Regions from separate parts of the Halopseudomonas sp. 4NH20-0008 genome, predicted to be linked through region 4. Evidence: predicted binding sites of a transcription regulator. Region 4 holds the regulator's gene; each other region holds the start of a gene.
What was found. The regulator FliA, encoded in region 4, starts transcription of late flagellar genes. The targets are predictions, from matches to a motif close to CTAAAGTTTNNNNNNNNNNNGCCGNTAA.
Positions count from the first base shown of each region.

Region 1: the regulator FliA is predicted to act here: its motif matches at 3,862-3,889, upstream of flgM (flagellar biosynthesis anti-sigma factor FlgM).
Region 2: the regulator FliA is predicted to act here: its motif matches at 2,174-2,201, upstream of AC27HQ_RS04615 (flagellin N-terminal helical domain-containing protein).
Region 3: the regulator FliA is predicted to act here: its motif matches at 1,669-1,696, upstream of AC27HQ_RS14820 (methyl-accepting chemotaxis protein).

Region 1 is NZ_BAAJMD010000006.1:133,110-138,956, forward strand. Features, by position in the region: gene flgD (flagellar hook assembly protein FlgD) at 1-78, opposite strand, end outside; gene flgC (flagellar basal body rod protein FlgC) at 94-534, opposite strand; gene flgB (flagellar basal body rod protein FlgB) at 538-942, opposite strand; gene AC27HQ_RS07985 (CheR family methyltransferase) at 1,154-1,981, opposite strand; gene AC27HQ_RS07990 (chemotaxis protein CheV) at 2,015-2,956, opposite strand; gene flgA (flagellar basal body P-ring formation chaperone FlgA) at 3,073-3,786, shown strand; gene flgM (flagellar biosynthesis anti-sigma factor FlgM) at 3,928-4,248, shown strand; gene AC27HQ_RS08005 (flagella synthesis protein FlgN) at 4,301-4,762, shown strand; gene AC27HQ_RS08010 (flagellar brake protein) at 4,842-5,591, shown strand; gene AC27HQ_RS08015 (MFS transporter) at 5,608-5,847, opposite strand, start outside.
Region 2 is NZ_BAAJMD010000003.1:187,131-192,977, forward strand. Features, by position in the region: gene AC27HQ_RS04605 (substrate-binding periplasmic protein) at 1-987, opposite strand, end outside; gene AC27HQ_RS04610 (SDR family NAD(P)-dependent oxidoreductase) at 1,191-2,045, shown strand; gene AC27HQ_RS04615 (flagellin N-terminal helical domain-containing protein) at 2,285-4,198, shown strand; gene AC27HQ_RS04620 (flagellin N-terminal helical domain-containing protein) at 4,814-5,847, shown strand, end outside.
Region 3 is NZ_BAAJMD010000016.1:49,239-55,085, reverse strand. Features, by position in the region: gene dcd (dCTP deaminase) at 1-128, opposite strand, end outside; gene apbC (iron-sulfur cluster carrier protein ApbC) at 215-1,309, opposite strand; tRNA gene AC27HQ_RS14825 (tRNA-Sec) at 1,486-1,580, shown strand; gene AC27HQ_RS14820 (methyl-accepting chemotaxis protein) at 1,783-3,489, shown strand; gene AC27HQ_RS14815 (alpha/beta fold hydrolase) at 3,490-4,125, opposite strand; gene ccoN (cytochrome-c oxidase, cbb3-type subunit I) at 4,489-5,847, shown strand, end outside.
Region 4 is NZ_BAAJMD010000012.1:49,658-55,504, reverse strand. Features, by position in the region: gene flhF (flagellar biosynthesis GTPase FlhF) at 1-88, shown strand, start outside; gene fleN (flagellar synthesis regulator FleN) at 120-947, shown strand; gene AC27HQ_RS12745 (RNA polymerase sigma factor FliA) at 944-1,681, shown strand; gene AC27HQ_RS12740 (chemotaxis response regulator CheY) at 1,875-2,252, shown strand; gene AC27HQ_RS12735 (protein phosphatase CheZ) at 2,274-3,068, shown strand; gene AC27HQ_RS12730 (chemotaxis protein CheA) at 3,096-5,297, shown strand; gene AC27HQ_RS12725 (protein-glutamate methylesterase/protein-glutamine glutaminase) at 5,430-5,847, shown strand, end outside.

The DNA of each region.
Region 1 (5,847 bases), on a different contig from region 4:
CTTAACACCACGGCTTTGATCAATCTGATACTGATCCAGCGCGTTGGCACCCACACCGAGTGCGCTACTTATGCTCATTATCGATTACTCCCTTTACTGGCCCAGTGTGAGAACGCGCTGCAACATGGTCTTGGCCGCATTCATGATTTCGACGTTGGTCTGGTAGGCGCGTGAGGCGGCCATCATGTTGGCCATCTCCTCGACCACATTGACGTTGGGGTAGAACACATAACCTTCTTCATTGGCCATTGGATGATCCGGCTCGTAACGCGGTTGCAAAGCGGCATCGGACTCAACCACACCCTGAACCTGAACGCCCTGACCAGCCTGCTGCTGGTCGGCAAACAACGAAGGCCCCATTCCGGTCTGACTGTTGAACACGGTGGCAAATACCGGATGCCGGGCGCGGTAGGTCTGGTCAATACTGCTGGACACGGTTTCGGCATTGGCAATATTGCTGGCCACCGTATTAAGACGAACGGACTGGGCACTCATGCCCGATCCAGAAATGTTGAATACATCACTCAGGGACATGGTTTAGTCTCCTCTCAAGGCGCTGGTCAGCCCTTTGAACTTTGAATTGAGGAAAGTAAAACTGGCTTGCAGGTCTATGGCGTTCTTGGCGAACTCAGCTTGCTCAAGTTGAGTATCAACCGTGTTGCCGTCTACTGCTGGCTGAAGCGGCGTGCGGAAGCGTAACCCAGCAGCCTGATCTACAAAGTTGTCAGTACTCATATGCCGGGCGTGCGTTTGCCGGGCGGCAAACTGTTGCCCCTGCTCACTGTTCTGAGCTGCCAGTACACTGGCAAAGTCCAGGTCCCGTGCCTTGTAGTTGGGGGTTTCGGCATTGGCAATATTGTTCGCCAGCACGGCAGCCCGTTGCCCGCGGAAATTCAGGGCTTGTTCGTGTATTCCCAGCGCTTTGTCAAAACTGATGCTCATATCCACTCCTCAGGGCGGCAAAGTCTCGCCACCAACTGTCTCTGAGGATTTACAAAGCAATCAGCGTGCCAAAATAAAAAAGCATTAAATTTCAATTGCTTGTGGATTTAATAGAATAACAGGCGGCAATTCTTATCCTGCCACCAGCAAAGCCCATGGCGGTCAAAGAGCAAAAGCAGAAGTAGCGCTAATAACAGGAAGTGACAGACCCCTATTTGGCCTTGTACACAATGCCAGGACTGCACTGCACCATCTGGTACAGCTCAGGCAGACCATTGAGGGCTTCAGACGCGCCCAGCATAAGGTAACCGCCGGGTTTGAGGGTGGCATGAATGCGGCGCAAGATATCGAGCTTGAGTTCAGCGGAAAAGTAGATCAGTACATTGCGGCAAAAGACGATGTCGAACTTGCCAAGCATGGCGTAGTTGTCGAGCAGGTTGAGCGCCCTGAACTCTACTCGATTGCGTACAGGCTGCTTGACCACCCAGCGGCCCGGGCCGGATTGGTCGAAATAGCGTGTCAGCCTCTCCGTTGACAAGCCCCGAGCTACAGACAGACTGTCGTATTCAGCTGATTTGGCGGCTGTCAGAATCCCGCCCGACAGATCCGTAGCCACTATTTGAGCTCCACCGCGCAATTGACCCAGATTACTACGTTCGAATTCATCAATACTCATGCTCAGGGAATAGGGTTCCTGACCAGAGGAACAGGCTGCCGACCAGATGCGCAAACGCTGACCGGGGTTGCCTTTGATGAACTCGGGTATAAGTCGGGTCTTCAGCACTTCAAAGGGATAAACGTCACGAAACCACAAGGTTTCATTGGTCGTCATGGCGTCAACGACCGCTTCCCGCAATCCGGCACGGGGTTGCGACTGAATTCGCGTGACCAACTCACCCAGACTGCCGATACCTTGCTGCTCCATCAGCCGATTGAGCCGGCTGGCGACCAGGTACTGTTTGTTATCCCCGAGCACAATGCCACAGGCTTTTTCCAGAAATTCGCGAAAAACCTGAAAATCCTTGTTGGCTGAGGTCACGCAGTCCATCCCATTGTCAGATTGATTATAGCCTCAAGCATCTGGCGCTATCCGCAGTGCATGAATGCGATCGATAACCCGCTGAGCCAGCTCATCAGGCTTGAATTTAGCAAGAAAGTCATCAGCACCTACCTTCTTCACCATGGCTTGATTGAACACCCCTGACAACGAGGTGTGCAAGAGAATATGCAGGCCATTAATCCGCGGATCGTTGCGCACCTCTGCGGTCAAGGTATAGCCATCCATCTCCGGCATCTCGATATCTGACACCATCATCAGCAGGTGCTTGTCAATCGACTCACCGCGATCAGCAATGTCCTTTAGGTAGTTCAAAGCCTGCCGGCCATCGTTGAGCGCGACCACTTCAACACCCACTTCCTGCAAACAGCGCATGACCTGCTTGCGTGCCACCGACGAATCATCAACGATCAAAACCCGGCTGGCCTGAGCCTCGACCTGGGTCTGCTGGTCAATGACGCCGTCTGAAATGGTCTCTACCGTAGGTACAACCTCAGCGAGGATCTTCTCAACATCGATGATTTCCACCATCATGTCGTCCACGCGGGTGACGGCCGTCAGGTAATGGTCACGACCGGTCCCCCTTGGCGGCGGGTGGATCTCTGACCAATTCATGTTGACGATGCGCTCAACCGAACGTACCAGAAAGCCCTGAACCCGGTAATTGTACTCAGTGATAATCACAAAGGCCGTGGACAGATCTTCCAGCCCGGGCCCACCGGTTGCCTTGTTCAAGTCGATTATGGGCAAGGTACCACCACGAATGTGTGCCACGCCTCGGACAACCGGATTCAAGCGCGGCAACAGGGTCAGTTTGGGGCATTGCAACACCTCCTTGACCTTGAAAACGTTGATACCATAAAGCTGCGAACCGGAAAGCCGGAAAAGCAAGAGTTCAAGGCGATTCTGGCCTACCAACTGGGTTCTCTGGTTGACCGAATCCATTACGCCAGCCATAGGAAGCTCCTCATGATTGCTGGGAAAGCGGCACGCATTTTGCTGCTGATTAAGGAAAGCGTCTGTCAAAGACATTATTTTGACAAACCAAACCAAAGGTCATCAGGGTTAATTGTATGCGTTTTCTCACAGGGTGCGCGGTCTTACCGATATTTTTTTGCGCCGGCCTTTCAGCCAACCCGCTGATCGAACAGCTTATCGGCACGACAGAGCACTTTCTTGAGCAGGAAATACAAGACTATCTTGCCAACAGCGGGCGTGATGCTCGTCATCAGATCCAGGTTAATCGTCTGGATCCACGATTACGCCTACCGCTCTGCCCTGAACAATCCCTGAATGCCAGCCTGGAGAGCCCTGCTGAACCCGTCGGAAGGGTCACAGTGCGGATCAGCTGCGAGAGTCCGGCGGTAAGATGGCGCCTGTTTGTTCCAGCACAGGTCAGCCTGTTCCAATCCGTTCTCGTTCTTACCCGTCCTTTACCGCGACACAGTCTCGTCAGTCCTGAGGATATCGCCATGCTGGAACGTGATGTCGGCTTGCTGGGCAATGCCTATTTGACAGACCCACAACAGGTTGTCGGCATGCGACTGAGACGACAGCTTGGCGCCGACAGTGTGCTGGCACCCAATGCGCTTGAACAGGACGAAGTGGTCAAGCGTGGCGACAAGGTTGTCATTAGCGCAAACAATCGCCAGATAGACGTACGCATGCCCGGTGAAGCGCTGGAAAGCGGGAATACTGGCAGCCAAATTCGGGTGCGCAACAGCCGTTCCGGGCGGGTTATCTCGGCCCGGGTTCTAGGTCCAGGGCAGGTAGAAGTGGCTCTGTGAAAATGCCCCTGACATGGGGTAAACTAGACTCTGTGAGCCATATAGCAAATGTGTATTGGTTCACACTATTTTTTTCTAAAGTTTCTGGCCTGCCTGCCGTTATAGAGTTCAGTAAAACATTCAGGTTCTGAGGAAAACAGAATGGTTATCGACTTCAACGCATCCAATAGCAGCAACGGCGCCAGCCGCAGCGCGCAGACTGGTGCAAATAACGGCAAACGCGATGCAGTGGAAGCCCCGCGTGCGACAGCACAATCCGAGGCGCCTTCCCCGCCACCCCGTGATGGCGGTGTAACACTCAGCAGTCAGGCCCAGCAAATTCAAACCATTGAAGAACGCCTGCGCGATCTGCCCGTTGTTGACAATGAGCGTGTCGCCCAATTGCGCCAGGCCATCAGCGAAGGTACCTACCAGGCTGACAGCAGCAAAATAGCTGACAAGCTGCTGGCTCTGGAAGAGTAATCCGGATTACCATCCGGAGACTTTGCTTAACCTGTTAAAGCGGAGCATCCGGATGGAACAGTTTGAACAACTCTTTGCCAACGCCAGCCAGAACTGTCTGGACTTTGCTGATCTGCTAGACAGAGAAAGGGATTTTCTGATTGCCCGGGATATGGCAAGCCTGGAAGTTCTTTTGGCCGAAAAGGCCCCTCTGATCAACACGCTGACTGAACACGACCAACTCATCTCTCGACTGTGCAAGGAACATGGCATGCTTCCCGGGCCTGATCTGGAGCAATGGGTTCTTACCCACGCCAGTGACACCGCCAAACAGCAGTTTCAATCCTTCAAAGATGCACTCGAGCGCTGCAACAGTGCCAACGAACGCAATGCCCGACTGGTCAGACACAATCAACAGGCTACCGGCCACCTGCTGGATCTTCTGCGCAATCAAGGCGAGTCCAGTCAGCATGTCTATGACAGTCAAGGCATCACCAGCCGAGGCTCAAACAATCGAAGCTTGAGCAAGGCTTGAATGGATGCCAAAATGCCATCTTATGGCAGCCCCCCCTTATCCTTCTCAGTGTTGAGAGCTCCGTGATTGAGAACGCATAGTGTCCAGGTTATTTGAACAAGAAGCCGGCCCGCAGGCGCCTCGAGAAGTCCACTCGCCGGTAGAGATTTTTTCTCTATTACGTAACCTGCATCTGGCCCGTGAGCAGCTCAGCATCACTTTTACTGATCGTTCTCAGAAATTTCAAAGCTTCATAATCAAGCTGGATAATGACAGCAAGCACATCTGGCTGGATGAAATGATACCCAGGGAAGGTGATCGCTTCGCAACCCAGGGCGAGTCCATGCGCATTGATGCCTGGCGTGAGGGTGTGCATATCCGCTGGGACTGTCCCGGCCTGGAAAAAGTCATGCTGGATGACATGCCCGCTTACATGGCCAAGTTGCCAACCGAGCTTATCTACCATCAGAAGCGTGGCGCCTATCGCGCAGCGATCCGCCGCAGCCTTGTGGTAGGCGTACAACTAGTCCATGGCAAAAAGACGCTGTCTGCTGAAGGGAGCATGATCGATATTTCCGCGACCGGCTGCAAAGGTCGCTTCAAAGGAGACTGTCGCACCCTGCTGACCCCAGGCGATGTATTCGAATCCTGTCAACTTGATCTGCCGGATATCGGCCAGGTGGCGGTTGAAATCGAGATTCGCCATGCCGTATTTGATGAGGGTGCAGACGAAACCCAGGTTGGCTTGCGCTTTCGCCAGATCAGCGCCCTGGCGCAGCGTCAGGTTGATCGCTTCGTCAATCATCTGCAACGCGAAGCACGACGACTGGAAAAAGAAGACCTGTTCTGAACCCGCCAGACTGATGCTATCCAGGACGGTGATCGTCCTGATCTTCATCGTTTTGTGACTGGACAACCGCATACTGGTCCATCTCGTCGCGCATATGCTCCTCAACCATTTCCTCGTCAACCCGTGGATCCAGCGCCGCTGCCAAGGGTGAACTGGCCAGGTTACCGGCTGCTGGCATGAACTGTATCGGCGCATCGTCTACCAGGTGATCACCTGTGACCGTTTCCGGTCTGACTTTAATTACCAGTATCAAGCT
Region 2 (5,847 bases), on a different contig from region 4:
GTTATCCGTGACCATGATTTCGGTAATCAATTCGGCGCTGGCGTTTTGCCGCTCCTTTAAGCTGGCCGACAATGGGTGCGCCAACACACTGTTGATCAACACGCGGTTGTTACTGCGATTTTCTTCAAGCCATTGGCGGTCTTGGGCCAGCACCTGCGGAATGCTCATGTTCTGATGCAAGCGGTTCTGGGCAATGACCGCTGTAATCAGTTCAGGTTGCAGCAGCCAATCGCTGAACAGCTGCTCATGCAAGCTTAGCAGGCGCTGTTGTTCTTCAGCGGTCAGCGTATGCCGTTCAGGCAGGCAGTGAAATATTTCGTGATTGAATCGGTCAAGAAAATCGGGCTCCTCGGCGATCAGTCTGCTGGAAAAGTACACGCCCAGGTTGGCGTATTGCTGGAAATGGTCATGGGCTGGACGCAAGCCCAGCGGCAGTCGCGTCAGTTCGGTACGCAGGGTGCGTTGGTCGGCCAGGAAAGCATCGATGCGACCGCGCTGCAGCAGCTTCAATAGCTGCTCGGTGGAGCTGACCTGTTGTTCGATGTGATAGCTATTCTCCTGCAGCCACGCCACCTGATTGCTGCCGCGCACAGCACCAATACGCTGATTCTGTTGTTGATCTGTGCTGGTGCGCCGAGGGCGCACATCGGCGTTGCTGTACCAGTACCACTTCTCGAGTGCCAGTGGGGCGGAGAGTACGGCAAAGTCACTGGCCCGACGCATTTTGCTGGCGGAAAAAAAGCCGTCTGATCGGTTCTGGCTGACTTCGTGTATGGCGCGCTCCCAGGGCATCACGCGGATTTCAAAGGGCTGTTGCATAGCATTGAAAATACATGCCAAAGCCTCTACGGAGCTGCCGCGCAGCAGGTCATCTTCCTGCACTTGATAGGGTGGAAATATGTCGGTGGTGAGTATGATTGGGCGAGCCAGCAGCAGTGGGCTGGTGAAAAGGCAGCAAAGCAGGCAGGCAAAATGCATCCGATTCACAATGGCGATTCCTTTTCGCATGGGACGATCAAATTCACTATAGATCATTCAGTAAGGGCAGCGCGATGCGGTGCTGATTAATCCAGGCAGATCACCGTGACTAATTAATATGGTTGGCACGGGGCAAGTTAGGCATGCTATTCATTGAACTTATAATATGTGCGGCCTGCTTTTGGGCTGCTGAATGACAGGAGAGCAGGCGGATGCAAAACTTGAGTGGCAAGGTCGCCGCCATTACTGGCGGTGGAAGTGGGTTGGGGCGTGAGCTGGCACTGCGTTGTGCCGCCCGTGGCATGAAGCTGGTGCTGGGCGATGTGGATGAAGCCGGCATGCAGGAAACCCAGCGCCAGGTTGAAGCGCAAAGCCCCGGCACCCAAACCGCGACCATGCGTCTTGATGTCTCCAAACTGGAGCAGGTGCAGGCCTTTGCCGACCTGGCCAAGCAGCAGTTCGGTGCCGCCCATGTGATCTTCAACAACGCCGGTGTGAGCGTCGGTGGTCCGGTCTGGATGAATACCGTGGCCGACTGGGAATGGGTCATGGGCGTCAACCTCTATGGCGTGGCCTGGGGCGTCAAGGCTTTTACCCCGATGCTGATCGAGCAGGGTGAAGGCCATATCGTCAACGTCGCGTCTGCGGCTGGCTGGCTGAACGGCCCGAGCATGGGTATCTATAACGTCACCAAGCATTCAGTGGTTGCTCTATCGGAAACCCTGGCGCTGGACCTGCGTGATGTGGGCGCTGACAACGTAGGTGTGACGGTACTCTGTCCGGCGTTTTTCCCCACCGGCATCCATGATTCTGCCCGAAACCGTCCGGCGGACAAGGCCGACACCCTGGAGCGCGTGGAAGTGGCAGCCGAACGCGCCGCCGCGATCAAGGCGGCAGTAGAGAAGGGCAAGATCAAGGCCGCCGACATCGCCGAGATGACTCTCAAGGCGGTCGAGGACAATCAGTTCTATGTATTCCCGCACCGCAAGATCAAGGACCTGATCAAGCTGCGTGCCGCGGCGGCTGACGCAGAAAAAACCATGTTTGATTCGATGAATCCGTTCTAACCTGAACGGCAGGTAGTTGCGCCTCGCCCCCTCCTTTTCAAGCCAAGCAGGGGGCGTTTTTAGGTTCGTTAGCCGATGAGCAGTGTGTGCCGCAGTCGTCACCATCACCGTAAAAATCCAGTTTTCTCCTCAAGTTTTAATCTGCTCAGCCGATTATCCATACAGATGCTGATAAATAGCCTTCGCGTACCGGCTGGTTGTGGTGTGTGCGGTCCTAATGGATTTTTGGAGTACGGTCTATGTCACTTACGGTCAATACCAATGTGGCGTCACTTAATGCCCAGCGCAATCTGGGTAGCTCATCGAGTAATCTTCAGACATCGCTGGAGCGGCTTTCTTCGGGCTCGCGTATCAACAGCGCCAAGGATGACGCCGCCGGCCTGCAAATTGCCAACCGTCTGACCAGCCAGATCAATGGTCTTGGTGTGGCCGTGCGCAATGCCAATGATGGGGTTTCACTGTCGCAGACGGCGGAAGGCGCGTTGCAAGAGTCGACCAATATTCTCCAGCGCATGCGTGACCTGTCTTTGCAGTCAGCCAATGGCGGCAACGGCGACTCCGAACGCAAGGCCTTGAATGATGAAATGGTGCAGCTGAAAAACGAGCTGGACCGTATCTCGACCACCACCCGCTTCGGCAGCAAGACCCTGTTCGACGGTGCCTTTGCCGAAAACGTCCAGGTCGGCGCCCAGGCCAACGAGACCATCAGCGTCAAGATCGATAGCTTCCGCACTAGCGACTTGGGGACCAAGGCCAGCCGTGAGGCGACCTCCGCGCGATTGTCGGCGGGTAGCGGTGCTTCCAGTCTTGTTGTTGGCACCCCAAGCTCAGCATCCGCGATTGTGGGTGCCGGAGCTGCGCGACTGGATTATTCCGGTGTTGCAGCATCATTTTTAGGGGATGGGGCAGTAACGCCTGGTAGTCCTGCCACTCTTGACTTCCCAGCTAATGACACCATCACGATCAACCAGTTGCCCGACGGTTCATCGGCGAATATTTTTGTGCCTTCCATCAGTACTAGTGGTACCTCAGACATCTATACCGATGCAGCCGAACTGTCCAATGCGATTCAGATTGCTATCAATAATGCCGGTATTACAAGTATCGAGGCTTTTTTCGAGGGCAATTTTGTTGGTTTGCGGGAGGTGGATAGCGGCTCAGGTTTTCAGGGTGTTGATATTATTGTTTCCAGTAGCGCTGCAGGAGGGCGTTCATTTGGCTCTGTTCTTCAATCGAATAACGCTGTTGCCGGTCCGCCCGCGGCATCAGTTGTACTTGATCTTGGTGGTGATACTCTTTCCATTGACCTTGATCAGGACTACGGAGATATAGATAGCCTTGTAAACTATATTCAGGGCGAAATTGATGGAGATGCGGGGCTAGCCGGGCGACTTGAGGTAAGTAGTGAAAGTGGTGTTTTGACTCTTACCCAAACGGGGGATTTGCTTGGTGAATCCTTGTCTATTTCTGGCACGGGTGCTGATGCACTCTTTGGAGCAGGCCGATCCTCGGTTCAAGGGGTAGTTGGAGACTCAGGGGCTTTTGCAATTTCGGTCAATGGTGGTCCGGCGCAAACGATCAATATTGATCCGGGGAATTACACTACGCTGGAGTCCCTGGCTGACAATCTCAATCAAAAGATAGCCAGCAACGGCACGTTGAGCGGTCAGGTGCGAGCAAACGTCGATGCCGGCCGCTTGCAGTTTGTCACTACCGACAAGGGGGCCGATGCCCGGATCGATCTGGTCGATGATGGTGGTTTGGCTGCCCTGGGCTTTGCCGTCGCCGATCCGTTGGCCCTGACGGCCGAGGGTGTGGCCGAGGGTGCCCAGGCACTGAATTCGGTCGAGAAAATCGACATTACCACAGTGGAAGGTGCTCAGGCCGCCATTGCCACCATCGATGCGGCGCTGCAGGAGGTGGATGTGACCCGTGCGTCCCTCGGCGCAATCCAGAACCGCTTCGAGTCGACCATCAGCAATCTGCAGAATGTGGCAGAAAACGCTGCGGGTGCCCGTGGCCGGATCCAGGATACCGACTTTGCGGCCGAAACCGCGAATCTGACCAAGAACCAGATTCTGCAACAGGCCGGCACCGCGATTCTGGCCCAGGCCAACCAGTTGCCGCAGGCGGTTCTGAGTTTGCTTGGGTAATACACCGGCGTTAGAAAAAGGCAGCCTCAGGGCTGCCTTTTTGTTGAGTCAATATATTGTCCAGACTTAACCCCGTTCGCGTTCAAGGCCTGGCCGGCCGCCCCGGTCCTACCGTTGTGGCTGGTGTTTGTAGGAGCGCGCTTGAGCGCGAATATTGGAGGGCAGGTTGTCCCAGGCCAAACCCCTTTCGCGGTCGAGCCCGCTCCTACCGGGGTGGGGTGGTGTAGGAATGCGCTTGAGCGCGAAAAGAGGCCTGCAGGTTTCCCATGCCAAACCCGTTCGCGTTCAAGGCCTGACCGGCTGCCCAAGGACTACCTTGTTCTGGGTTTGCGTGTTAGCGCAATAGGGCTCAAGTTTTTCTATTAATTGTCGATACAGGTATATCGGTATCGCATCTGTTGACGTCAATTGCTTGTCAGGTGCGCAGGGAAGGGTTTTTTGGGTAGCTAACTGATTGTCAAGCCAACAAAAAACTTTTTTTAAAAATTCCCTAAAGCTCCTGATGGCAGCGCCGATACAGTAACTGAACGCGAACTCAATGGGTGCCTGGGCAAAGCCGGCCCGCGAGTCGCAAGCTCAGGCAAACATAAACACGGTCCACAGAGGTACTACACCATGGCTCTTACAGTTAATACTAACGTTGCCTCCCTGAACGCCCAGCGTAACCTGGGTACGTCTTCGAGCAATCTGCAGACCTCTCTGGAGCGTCTGTCTTCCGGTTCGCGCATCAACAGCGCCAAAGACGATGCGGCCGGCCTGCAAATCGCTAACCGTCTGACCAGCCAGATCAACGGCCTGGGCGTGGCAGTACGTAACGCCAACGACGGTATCTCCCTGGCTCAGACCGCGGAAGGCGCCCTGCAGGAATCCACCAACATTCTCCAGCGTATGCGTGACCTGTCTCTTCAGTCAGCCAACGGCGGTAATGGCGACTCAGAGCGCAAGGCACTTAACGACGAAATGGTTCAGCTGAAAAACGAACTGGACCGTATCTCTACTACTACCCGTTTCGGCAGCAAGACCCTGTTTGACGGCGGCTTCGCCGAGAACGTCCAGGTCGGTGCTCAGGCCAACGAAACCATCAGCGTCAAGATCGACAGCTTCCGTACTACCGATCTGGGCACCAAGGCCAGCCGTGAAGCTACTGCTGCTGCATTGACTTCTGGTGCCGCACCAACCAGTTTGACTATCTCGACTGGCTCTGCTGGATCAGCTGGGTCTGCTTCGGTCTTCACCGGTACCGTCGATCTTGACGGAGATCTCAGCGGTGCGCCTGTCACCTTCGCCATCACCGACGGCAATAACACAACTGCTGACATCACCCTCAATGATGGGGTTGCTGCAAACAACCTGACCACCGTCAATAACGCTCTGACAGCCGCAGGTATCAGTGCCACAGCGACCTTCGACGGTACCACTGGTGCATTGGTCCTTACTGAAGATGCAGTGGCTGGTAACTTTAATGCGCTGGCACTGAACGTAGTCGATGGCACAGCGGGTGATGCTACTGATGTAGGTGGCTCTAACGCTCTTGGAACCGCGACCACGCCAGCTGTAGTGGGTAATAACCAGTTTGATATCGCCGTGAATGGCGGTGCAGCAGAGACTATAACCATCGATGCAGGTACTTACACAACGCTCGAGTCGCT
Region 3 (5,847 bases), on a different contig from region 4:
TAGCTGGAGACCCCGTAGGAAATCACCCGGCTGGCCTCTTCGCCGCGCACCTGACGCTCTACAAAGGGCTCGATCATGCCGTGTTCCTGTGACATGCGACGTATCCAGCGGTCTGACTTGATGCTCATGGTTTGTCCTGAACTGTGCAAAAAAGAGGTTGCATGTTAACGGGTTCTCGACAACGAAAAAAGCCCGGCCTGACAGGCACCCGCCCTCAGTCGTCACTGATCTGAATAGTCGGCGTCTGCGGACCCGCCATGGCGCGCTCGGCAATCCGCGCACCGACATGCCGGGCCATATCCTGATAGAGCATGCTGATCTGACATTCCGGCTCGGCCACCACAGTGGGTGTGCCCCCATCCGCCTGTTCGCGGATCATCATCGACAGCGGCATGGATGCCAGCAGATCGACCCCATACTGTTCGGCCAGACGTTCACCGCCGCCTTCACCAAACAGGTGCTCTGCATGGCCACAGTTGGAGCAGATATGAATGGCCATGTTCTCGACCACACCCAGCACCGGAATATGCACCTTGTTGAACATCTCGATGCCTTTGATCGCATCCAGCAGCGCCAGATCCTGGGGCGTGGTCACAATCACCGCACCGCTGACCGGCACCTTTTGCGCCAGCGTCAGCTGGATATCGCCAGTGCCGGGCGGCATATCCACCACCAGATAATCAAGATCGTCCCAGAGCGTCTGGGTCAGCAACTGCATCAACGCGCCTGACACCATCGGGCCACGCCAGACCACCGGGGTATTGTCATCTACCAGAAAGGCCATGGACATGACCTGCACACCATGGGCCCGCGGCGGTATAAAGAGCTTCTGATCCTTGACTTCGGGCCGGGTGCCCTCGGGTAGACCCAGCATCAGCCCCATGCTCGGGCCATAGATATCCGCATCCAGCACACCCACCCGGGCACCTTCGCGGGCCAGCGCCAGGGCCAGATTGACCGCCGTAGTGGATTTGCCGACGCCGCCCTTGCCCGATGCCACTGCAATAATATTCTTGACCCTGGCCAGTGCCTCGATGCTGCCCTGTGCGGGCGCCTTGACCACCTCGCAGCTGACCTTGATGTCCGCTGACACAACGCCCTCAACACCCTCTGCCGCAACGGTCAGCATCTGCCCTATCCCGGACACCAGTCCGGCGGCGGCATAACCGAGGACAAAACGGGCGGTGACCTTGCCTTCATCTATTTGCAAGTCGCGCAGGCAACCGGCACTGATCAGGTCGGTCTGCAGGTACGGATCGCGGTACTGGCTGAGGGCGCTTTCAAGGGCAATGCGGTCGATCAGAGACATGCTGAAGATTCCATAAGAAACGGCTGAGGTTGAAACCGCCGTCCATGCTAATGGCTTGGGCTGCCAGTGCAAAGCCTGATCTTGCAATGGGCGGCACCCATCGAACTATTATTCAGCGGCAATCAGCCCACTGATAATGGCTGCACCGGCCTGCCCCTGTGGTAGCGTAGCAACACGGAAGGGCATCGTTCCCGGTGGGGCGCCCGGATTTCAAACCCGGTGAGATGCGCAGGGCGTGTCTGGTAGGTTCGACTCCTATTCCCTTCCGCCACATCAACTACACTTGCCCTGAAACCGGTTCAATCGGCTTTTTTTTGACGTCAAAAGCCAGTATGGCGTATACATTGGCTCGATAAGCCTTTAGCAATTCGCCATCAGTGCCGATAACCTGCAAGAGCGGCATAAGAAGTGAGGCAAGGATCGCCCAGCACCCTACAACAATAAATCTGTGTTATCCCTGCGCCGAGGTAAGTATGAATATGCAGCTGCACCCCAAGACCCTGGAAAAGGCATCACCCTTGCCCGCGCCGGGCGGCAATGCGTTGATCCTGGTACTCATGCTTTGCCAACTGTTCTTTATTGGCGCACTGCTGTGGCTGGCTGAAGGGACGCTCTTTGTATTGTCGCTGATTGCCGCACCAGTGATTCTGGCCCTGCCCTGGCTGATGCGCAGCGCCCCTGGCGAGGGTGGCACCTTGTTGAACCGTCTCAAGCGGGCCAATGCCGAACAGATCGACCTGACCACCGACGAGTCCTCGGCTCAACAACTGAATCCCAGCCTCACGCAATTTGACGCCTTTGCCGGCCGCCTGCGTGAGCTAATGAGCGGCTTCCAGCAACTCAGCCTGCGCGTCGCCCACTCCTCCGCCCATAACCGGCTCCTGGCCGAGCAGGCCGCGCGCGACGCAAGCAAACAACAAAGTCTCTCTGAGCTGATCTTCCAGGCCAGCGATCAGACCACCAGCGCTCTGCATGACATTACTGCACGGACCAGCGGCATAGCCGGCATGACCACGCGCAACCTCGATGTTGCCAAGATCTCACGTGAACAACTCACGGAAGCCCGCGTACAGATGCAGCACATCAGTGAAGCCATGGCCGGTTTCAAGGAGAACATCAACGCGCTGGGCAATACCTCAGGACAAATCCGCAATATTCTCGCCACAGTCCAGGATTTCTCTGCCCAGACCAACATGCTGGCCCTGAATGCGGCGATTGAAGCCGCCCGCGCGGGCGAGCAAGGCCGCGGCTTTGCCGTGGTCGCTGATGAGGTACGCAACCTGTCGATCAAGGTTGGCACCGCCGCCAGCCAGATTGGCGAGCTGATGGAGCAAATGCTCAAGGCCATGGACGGAGCCGACAAGCAGACCCAGAGCATGCAGGCGCAATCCGACAGCGCCGGCACGGCCGTCAGTACCGCCGCCGAACAGTTTGTGCAAATGGTCGAGGACTTTCAGCGCAGCAATGATGACCTGCTGATGGTCAGCAGCGCCCTCGAGCAGCTGACAGTCACCAACAGCGAAACCCATGAGCACGGCAGCGCCATCCGTGAGTTGAGTCTGACCATCAGCCAGCGCATGAAGGACAGCTTTACCCAGGCCGATGCCCAGCGAGACAATACCAACAAGGTACTTGAAGAATTGAGCCGTTTCCGGCTCGGCCAGGGTAACCTGGAAAGGGCAACCGACCTGCTGATGTCACGCAGCAAGATTATCTCCGGCAAACTGCAGCAGTTGCAGGAACAGGGCGTGAATATCTTTGACCGCAACTATTCACTGATCCCCAACACCAATCCGCCCAAGCACAATGTCAGCTGGGCCGTCGCCTACCAGAAACTGATGCAGCCGTTGCTGGACGAATGGGATACCCAGGGCAAGGATGGCGTGCTGTATATGCTGCCGGTAGACAGCCATGGCTATCTGGCCGCCAGCCGCACTGCAACCTCACAGCCGCTGACCGGCGACCCGGCGGTGGACGCCGCGAAAAGCGTGCACATGCGCTTTGTCGCCAAGGGCATTGATCTGGAAAACCTCAACAAATGTACCCATGTCGGCATGGGCACCTACGTCCTGCCGGGCACCAGCACCATTGTCTTTGTGATGTTTGTGCCGGTTATCGTTCAAGGCAAGCATTGGGGACACCTGAGCGCCGGTATTCTGCCCAAGGCACTCGGCGTCTGATCAGACCGGAGCGACGCCGGCATGACGTCGGCAAAACTCCGCGGCGGCCTGGGCCGCCTGCTCAATCAATTGTGACTGGGTCCGCCCGCTTGCCTTCAGCGGGCGAAAGTCATGTTCGCCGCTCTCCAGCCAGTGCAACTGCACCTGCTTGGACAACCTGTAGCCAGCCACGTCTGCCGCCTTGCCAAAGGGATCACGACTGCCCTGGATAATGAGAACGGGCCGCGTTAATTCAAGCAAATGGGCAGTACGCAGCTTTTCCGGCTTACCCGGCGGATGAAAGGGATAGCCAAAGCAGAGTGTTCCACTCACACCCGGCTCCTCTGCCAACAGGCTGGCCACCCGGCCACCCATGGATTTACCGCCAATAAAAACCGGCCCCGGCTGTTGCGCCAACAACTCGCGAAAATGGGTCAGCAGCGCAGGCATCGGATTGGGTGGCCGTTTGCGGCCGTCAACACGACGGGCAGCCATATAGGGGAATTCGAACCGCAGCACGCGGATACCATGACGGCACAAAGCCTGCGCCAGCATCTGCATGAACTCGCTGTCCATCGGCGCCCCGGCACCATGGGCCAACAACAGTGTTGCCGGGGTTTCATCAGCGGGTGTGTCAATCAGAATGTCAGTGTTCATCGGCTGGCTCCGGCACCCCTTGCGACAAGATGCCACGGCTAGTATCGGGGTATTTGCTTCACATCGGTGCAATCGGGTACTAAGCTTGTCCCTGCCAGGACTATGACCGTGATAGCCGTAGACCTGTCCGAGGAACGCACAATAATACATCTGTTCCAGTAACCCGTCTTGCGCCATGCCGGTGGTTATGCCGAGTTCGGCAGACCCGTTTCAACAGACACCGTCTGAGCATCTGCACAGGGCCATCCAGAGGCCTTGCAACCTGCCGATACCTTGACTTGTGTCATTGCAAACAGGGGCTGCTTTCCTCATACTTGCCGCCGCTTAACCCCCATTAACCCATTGCTATCCGTGGAATCTCGCATGAGCACAGCTACCACTCAGACAGCCTATAACTACAAAGTGGTACGCCAGTTCGCCGTCATGACGGTGGTCTGGGGTATCGTAGGCATGGCTTTAGGTGTACTGCTGGCCTCCCAACTGGTCTGGCCCGCACTGAACTTTGACCTACCTTGGACCAGCTTCGGGCGCCTGCGCCCGCTGCACACCAATGCGGTCATCTTTGCCTTCGGCGGCAGCGCCCTGATGGCCACGTCTTTTTACGTGGTACAGCGTACCTCGCAGGCACGACTGGTGTCAGACGGCTTGGCGGCCTTCGTGTTCTGGGGCTGGCAAACCGTAATCGTGCTCGCTGCCATTACGCTGCCGCTGGGATTCACCGGTTCCAAGGAGTATGCGGAGCTGGAATGGCCGATCGATATCCTGATCGCGGTTGTCTGGGTGTCCTATGCGATTGTGTTCTTTGGCACCATCATGAAGCGCCAGATGAAACACATCTATGTGGGTAACTGGTTCTTTGGTGCCTTTATCATCACCGTAGCGGTGTTGCACATTGTCAACAGCATGGCCATGCCGGTTACGTTGACCAAGTCCTACTCCATGTACTCTGGCGCAACCGATGCGATGATCCAGTGGTGGTACGGGCACAATGCGGTGGGATTCTTCCTGACCGCAGGCTTCCTGGGGATGATGTACTACTTCGTACCCAAGCAGGCTGGCCGCCCGATCTATTCCTACCGCCTGTCGATCGTGCATTTCTGGGCGCTGATCGCCATCTACATCTGGGCGGGTCCACACCACCTGCACTACACCGCCCTGCCTGATTGGGCCCAGTCCCTGGGCATGGTGATGTCGCTGATTCTGCTGGCGCCCTCCTGGGGCGGCATGATCAACGGCATGATGACCCTGTCGGGGGCCTGGCACAAACTGCGCACCGACCCGATCCTGCGTTTCCTGGTGGTATCCCTGGCCTTCTACGGCATGTCCACCTTTGAAGGCCCGATGATGGCCATCAAGACTGTGAACGCGCTGTCACATTACACTGACTGGACCATTGGTCACGTTCACGCCGGTGCCCTCGGCTGGGTAGCCATGATCTCCATCGGCTCGCTGTATCACCTGGTTCCGAAGGTCTTCGGCCGTGAAGCTATGTTCAGCACGGCGCTGATCAACGCGCACTTCTGGCTGGCTACCATCGGCACCGTGCTGTACATCGTGTCCATGTGGGTCAACGGCATCACCCAGGGTCTGATGTGGCGTGCAGTGAACGTCGACGGCACCCTGACTTACTCCTTCGTTGAAGCTCTCGAAGCCAGCCATCCCGGCTATGTCGTGCGCATGATCGGTGGTCTGTTCTTCCTGATCGGCATGTTCCTGATGGCT
Region 4 (5,847 bases):
CGTTACCCTGGCTGGAAACGAGCCACCGGCCGATCAGGACATGGCAGACGTGTTTGCCGGTATACTCCATAATCAGCGTGCAAGCTGATTCACAAACGATAATAAGGTAATCAACGCAGATGGGTAGCAAACATCCGGTTCAGGTTATCGCAGTTACCGGCGGCAAAGGTGGCATCGGCAAGACCAACGTCTCGGTCAACCTGGGTCTGGCCTTGGCCGAGCTGGGGCGTCGCGTTGTGTTGCTGGATGCCGACCTTGGCCTGGCCAATGTTGATGTGCTGCTGGGTATCAAGCCCAAAGCCACCTTGGCCGACGTGCTCGAAGGCACCTGTGAACTGCGTGATGTGATGATCACTGGCCCGGGCGGGATGCGTATTGTTCCGGCGGCCTCCGGTGCCGCCACCATGGTCAACCTCAACCCCCAGCAGCATGCGGGCCTGATTCAGGCATTCAGTGATATTGGTGACAATATCGATGTGCTGATTGTCGATACGGCCGCAGGCATTGGCGACTCGGTGGTCAGTTTCGTCCGTGCTGCCCAGGAAGTGCTGGTGGTGGTATGCGATGAGCCCACCTCGATTACCGATGCCTATGCGCTGATCAAGCTGCTCAATCGGGATTATGGCATGACCCGTTTCCGGGTTTTGGCTAACATGGTGCATACACCGCAGGAAGGTCGCACAGTCTTTGCTAAACTGACCAAGGTAACTGACCGATTTCTGGATGTGGCGCTGCAGTATGTGGGTGCCGTGCCCTACGACGAGAATGTTCGCAAGGCCGTACAAAAACAGCGGGCTGTGTATGAAGCCTTCCCGCGTAGCAAGGCGTCCATGGCTATTCGAGCCATAGCCCAGAAAGTCGATGCGTGGCCTTTGCCGGCCAACCCACGCGGGCATCTGGAGTTTTTTGTCGAACGCCTTGTCCAGCAGACAGGAACGGGCCTATGACGCAGGCCGCAGCCGGGGTAAGCATGTATACACGCGCACAATGTTCATCTGAACATCAGGACCAGCTGGTTGCCCAGTTTGCCCCCCTGGTGAAGCGTATTGCCTACCATCTGCTGGGCCGCCTGCCTGCTAGTGTGCAAGTTGATGATCTGATTCAGGCTGGCATGATTGGCCTGCTGGAAGCTTCGCGAAAATTCGATAATGGCAAGGGTGCCAGTTTTGAAACCTATGCCGGCATCCGCATTCGTGGTGCCATGCTTGACGAGGTGCGCAAGGGTGACTGGGCGCCCCGTTCGGTTCATCGTAACACCCGCATGGTGTCTGACGCGGTCAGAGCGGTCGAGTCGCGCCTGGGACGGGATGCTAAAGATCACGAGATTGCGGCCGAACTTGAGATGAGCCTTGAAGATTATTATGCGATTCTCAACGATACTGCCGGCAGCAAGTTGTTCAGCTTTGACGACCTGCTCGAGAGCGGCGCTCGTGCCGATGCTCACAGTGATGAAGAACCTTTTCAAGGCATGCAGGACGAGCGTTTCAGAGCGGCTTTGGTTGAGGCGATAGAAGGTTTGCCAGAACGCGAAAGGCTGCTGCTGTCGCTGTACTATGAGGAAGAGTTGAATCTCAAGGAGATTGGCGCGGTATTGGGCGTCAGCGAGTCAAGAGTCAGCCAGTTGCACAGCCAATGTGCCGCCAGGCTGCGTTCAAGACTGTCAGGATGGCATAACGATTGATTTTGTTGCCAGCATCCGGACAATGCCCGGTTGGCCTGGAAAATAAGCATTGCATGTCAGATGGGGCAGCGCCGCGCTGCCGCTGCGGTTACACTGGCATCAGCGGGATCTGAAGGCTTGTTTGGCCAGTAGGTTAACGGGGTGTGTGACAGCACTCTTCCTGGTGTGTACGGAGGTCGACTTGGACAAGAACATGAAAATCCTCATCGTGGATGATTTCTCGACGATGAGACGCATTATCAAGAACCTGCTGCGGGATCTTGGCTTCACCAATACCGCCGAGGCTGATGACGGCAATACCGCATTGCCGATGTTGCAGAGCGGCAGTTTCGACTTCCTGGTTACTGACTGGAACATGCCGGGCATGAGCGGCATTGACCTGTTGCGCGCTGTGCGTGCCGACGAACGTCTGAAGCATTTGCCTGTTCTCATGGTGACGGCTGAGGCCAAGCGCGATCAGATCATTGAAGCGGCTCAGGCCGGAGTCAATGGCTACGTGGTCAAACCTTTTACCGCCCAGGCGTTGAAAGAAAAGATCGAAAAGATTTTTGAGCGCGTCCAGGCCAAATGACAACACACCGGGGTACAGGTTATGGCACTAAGTAAGGATCCCGGCCAGGCAACCGCTCAGGAATTTGAACATTCCCTGAAAGACAACGCGCGGCAACTGGTCGATTATCTGGAGCAAGGTCATTATGGTGAGGCCATTCTGGTCATTCATGCCATCAACCAGGCACGTGATCGCGGTCTCTACCATGAGGTCGGACAACTGACCCGCGCATTGCACAACGCCATTGTCAATTTTCAGATCGATACCACCCACGCACTGGGCGACGAAAACGAAACCTCCAAGATTTCTGATGCATCAGACCGCCTTGATTATGTGGTGCAGCTGACCGACAAGGCCGCCAATCGCACTATGGATCTGGTGGAAAGCAGTGCCCCCATCGTTTCGGCCCTGGGCCAGGAAGCCAGCGTGCTGCGTGCTGACTGGGAGCGCCTGCAGCGCCGTGAAATGGCCGCGGGCGAATTCCGTGATCTGTACCGTCGTATCGGTGAGTTCCTTGAGAAAACCGAAACCTCGAGCACTGAAGTCAGCGCACAACTCAACGATATTCTGATGGCGCAGGATTACCAGGACCTTACAGGCCAGGTGATCAAACGTGTTATTACCTTGGTCCATGATGTTGAAGAAAGTCTGGTGAACCTGGTTCGCATGGCGGGACATGTGGACCGCATGGCCGGGATTGCTCATGCCGAAGAGCCGGTCGAAGCGAAAAAAACTTCACCCAGGGGTGAAGGTCCGCAGATTCATGCCGATACAAGAGAAGACGTAGTATCCGGACAGGACGAAGTGGACGATCTTCTCTCCAGTCTGGGCTTCTAACAACAAGCGCGACCCGGGAGTGGATGCATGAGTTTTGATGCGGATGAGGAAATTCTTCAAGACTTTCTGGTAGAAGCCGGCGAGATTCTCGAGCTGTTGTCTGAACAGCTGGTCGAGCTGGAGAATCGTCCCGATGACATGAATCTGCTCAACGCTATTTTTCGCGGCTTCCACACGGTAAAAGGCGGAGCAGGATTCCTGCAGCTGGATGCCCTGGTTGGTTGCTGCCATATAGCCGAAAACGTTTTCGATATTCTGCGCAAGGGTGAGCGCAAAGTCGATTCAGAGCTGATGGATGTCGTCCTTCAGGCCCTCGACAGTGTTAATGAAATGTTCAGCCAGGTGCGCGAGGGTGAAGAGCCCCGTCCTGCAGACCCCGCTTTGCTTGAAGCACTTGCTCGCCTTGCCCACCCTGCATCCGATGACCCTGCGCCGGCCGATCCAGTCGCCCAACCAACCGCAAGTGCAGTTGCGAACCCGTCAGACCAGCCCGTTGCCGAGGGTGATATCACCGATGACGAGTTCGAGAAGTTACTCGATGCCCTGCATGGATCCGAGAACGAGTCAGCCGCACCCGCGACGGCGGGCAGCGATGACGAGATTACCGATGACGAGTTTGAGGCGCTGCTGGACCAGTTGCATGGAACCACTGCAGTCGAGTCAGTCGTTGCTGAACCTGCTCCCGAGCGCGTCAGCGATGAAATTAATGACGATGAATTCGAGGCCCTGCTGGATCAACTGCATGGCAAGGGCGCTGCGCCCGGCTTGAAAGCCGATGAGGCACCCTCTGCGCCATCAGATCCGGCGATCAATAGCGATGATGCGCATATAACCGATGATGAGTTTGAAGCCCTGCTGGACCAGCTGCATGGTTCAGGAAAGGCTCCAGGCAAGGACAGCAGCCCTGCTGCTGTAACCTCTGGTACTAAGCCCGCAGTGGCTGACGCCAAGCCCAAAGCGCCTGAAAAAGCCAAGCCCAAAGCCGCTCCTGAACCCAGCCAAAAAGCCCTTGCCGTTCCTGACCCGGCCACTGCGCCTGGCGGACTCGAGGCCGCCGCGCCCGAAACCACCGTACGTGTGGATACCGCTCGGTTGGACGAGATCATGAACATGGTGGGCGAGCTGGTGCTGGTGCGCAATCGTCTGGTACGCCTTGGTCTGAGCAGCGGAGATGAAGAGCTGAACAAGGCCGTTGGCAATCTGGACGTGGTGACTGCGGATCTGCAGTCCTCGGTAATGAAGACCCGCATGCAGCCAATCAAGAAGGTCTTCGGACGCTTTCCACGTGTCGTCCGGGACCTGGCCCGCAACCTCAGAAAGGAAATCAATCTCGAACTGATCGGCGAAGAAACCGACTTGGACAAGAATCTGGTTGAAGCCCTGGCCGATCCCCTTGTCCACCTTGTACGCAACTCGGTCGATCACGGTATCGAGATGCCTGATGAGCGTGAGGCAGCAGGCAAGTCGCGAACCGGCAAGGTTATTCTTGCAGCCGCGCAGGAAGGCGATCACATTCTGCTGACTATCACCGATGATGGTCGTGGCATGGATGCAGAGGTACTGCGTGCCAAGGCAGTCGAGAAGGGCATGATGGACAAGGATGCCGCTGATCGTTTGACCGAAAGTGAATGTTTCGACCTGATTCTGGCTCCGGGTTTTTCAACCAAGACCGAAATTTCCGATGTATCCGGTCGCGGTGTTGGTATGGACGTGGTCAAGACCAAGATTTCCCAGCTGAACGGCACAATAGGTATCCATTCGGTCAAGGGTGAAGGCAGCCGCATTGCCATCAAGGTACCCCTGACGCTGGCAATCATGCCGACATTGATGGTCATGTTGGCAGACCAGGCCTTTGCCTTGCCACTGGTCAGCGTTAACGAGATTTACAGTCTGGATCTGTCGCGCACCAATGTGGTGGATGGTCAGGAGGTCATCATTGTCCGCGACAAGGCCCTGCCGCTGTTCTTCCTCAAGCGCTGGTTGATGCCCGGTGTGGCGGATAACAGTGATCGCTCGGCAGCCAGTGTCGTGATTGTTTCAGTCGGCACCCAGCGTGTCGGTTTTGTGGTGGATCAACTGGTCGGGCAAGAGGAGGTAGTGATCAAGCCTCTGGGCCGCATGTTGCAGGGTACACCCGGGATGTCCGGTGCAACCATTACCGGCGATGGCCGCATTGCACTGATTCTTGATATCCCCAGTCTGCTCAAGCGCTACGCGCGACGCGGTTAGCTCCGAACGGGCGGGCAGTGGGTAAAGCGCTAACGGACTTGATCGCCAGCTGGGTTGGCCAGCTATAGTGGGATAACAGGATTCAGGTTCGGCAGCACGCTGCTGCCGGGCTGACAGGTTTCAGGAGAGTGTATGGCGGTCAAGGTGCTGGTGGTGGATGACTCGGGTTTCTTTCGTCGCCGGGTGACGGAGATCCTTGCAGGCGATCCGCAGATCCAGGTGGTTGGTACCGCTTCCAATGGCCGTGAAGCGGTAGACCAGACGCTGGCTTTGCGTCCTGATGTGGTGACCATGGATTATGAAATGCCGGTGCTTGACGGTATTTCAGCCGTGCGCGAAATCATGCAGCGATGCCCCACGGCAGTACTGATGTTCTCTTCTCTGACCTATGAAGGCGCTCGCGTCAGTCTGGATGCGCTGGATGCGGGTGCCGCTGACTATCTGCCAAAGAACTTCGAGGATATTTCGCGTAATCCCGACAAGGTCAGGCAATTGCTGTGTGAGCGCGTGCATGCGCTGGCGCGCACCAACCGTCGCTCCCTCGGTCTGG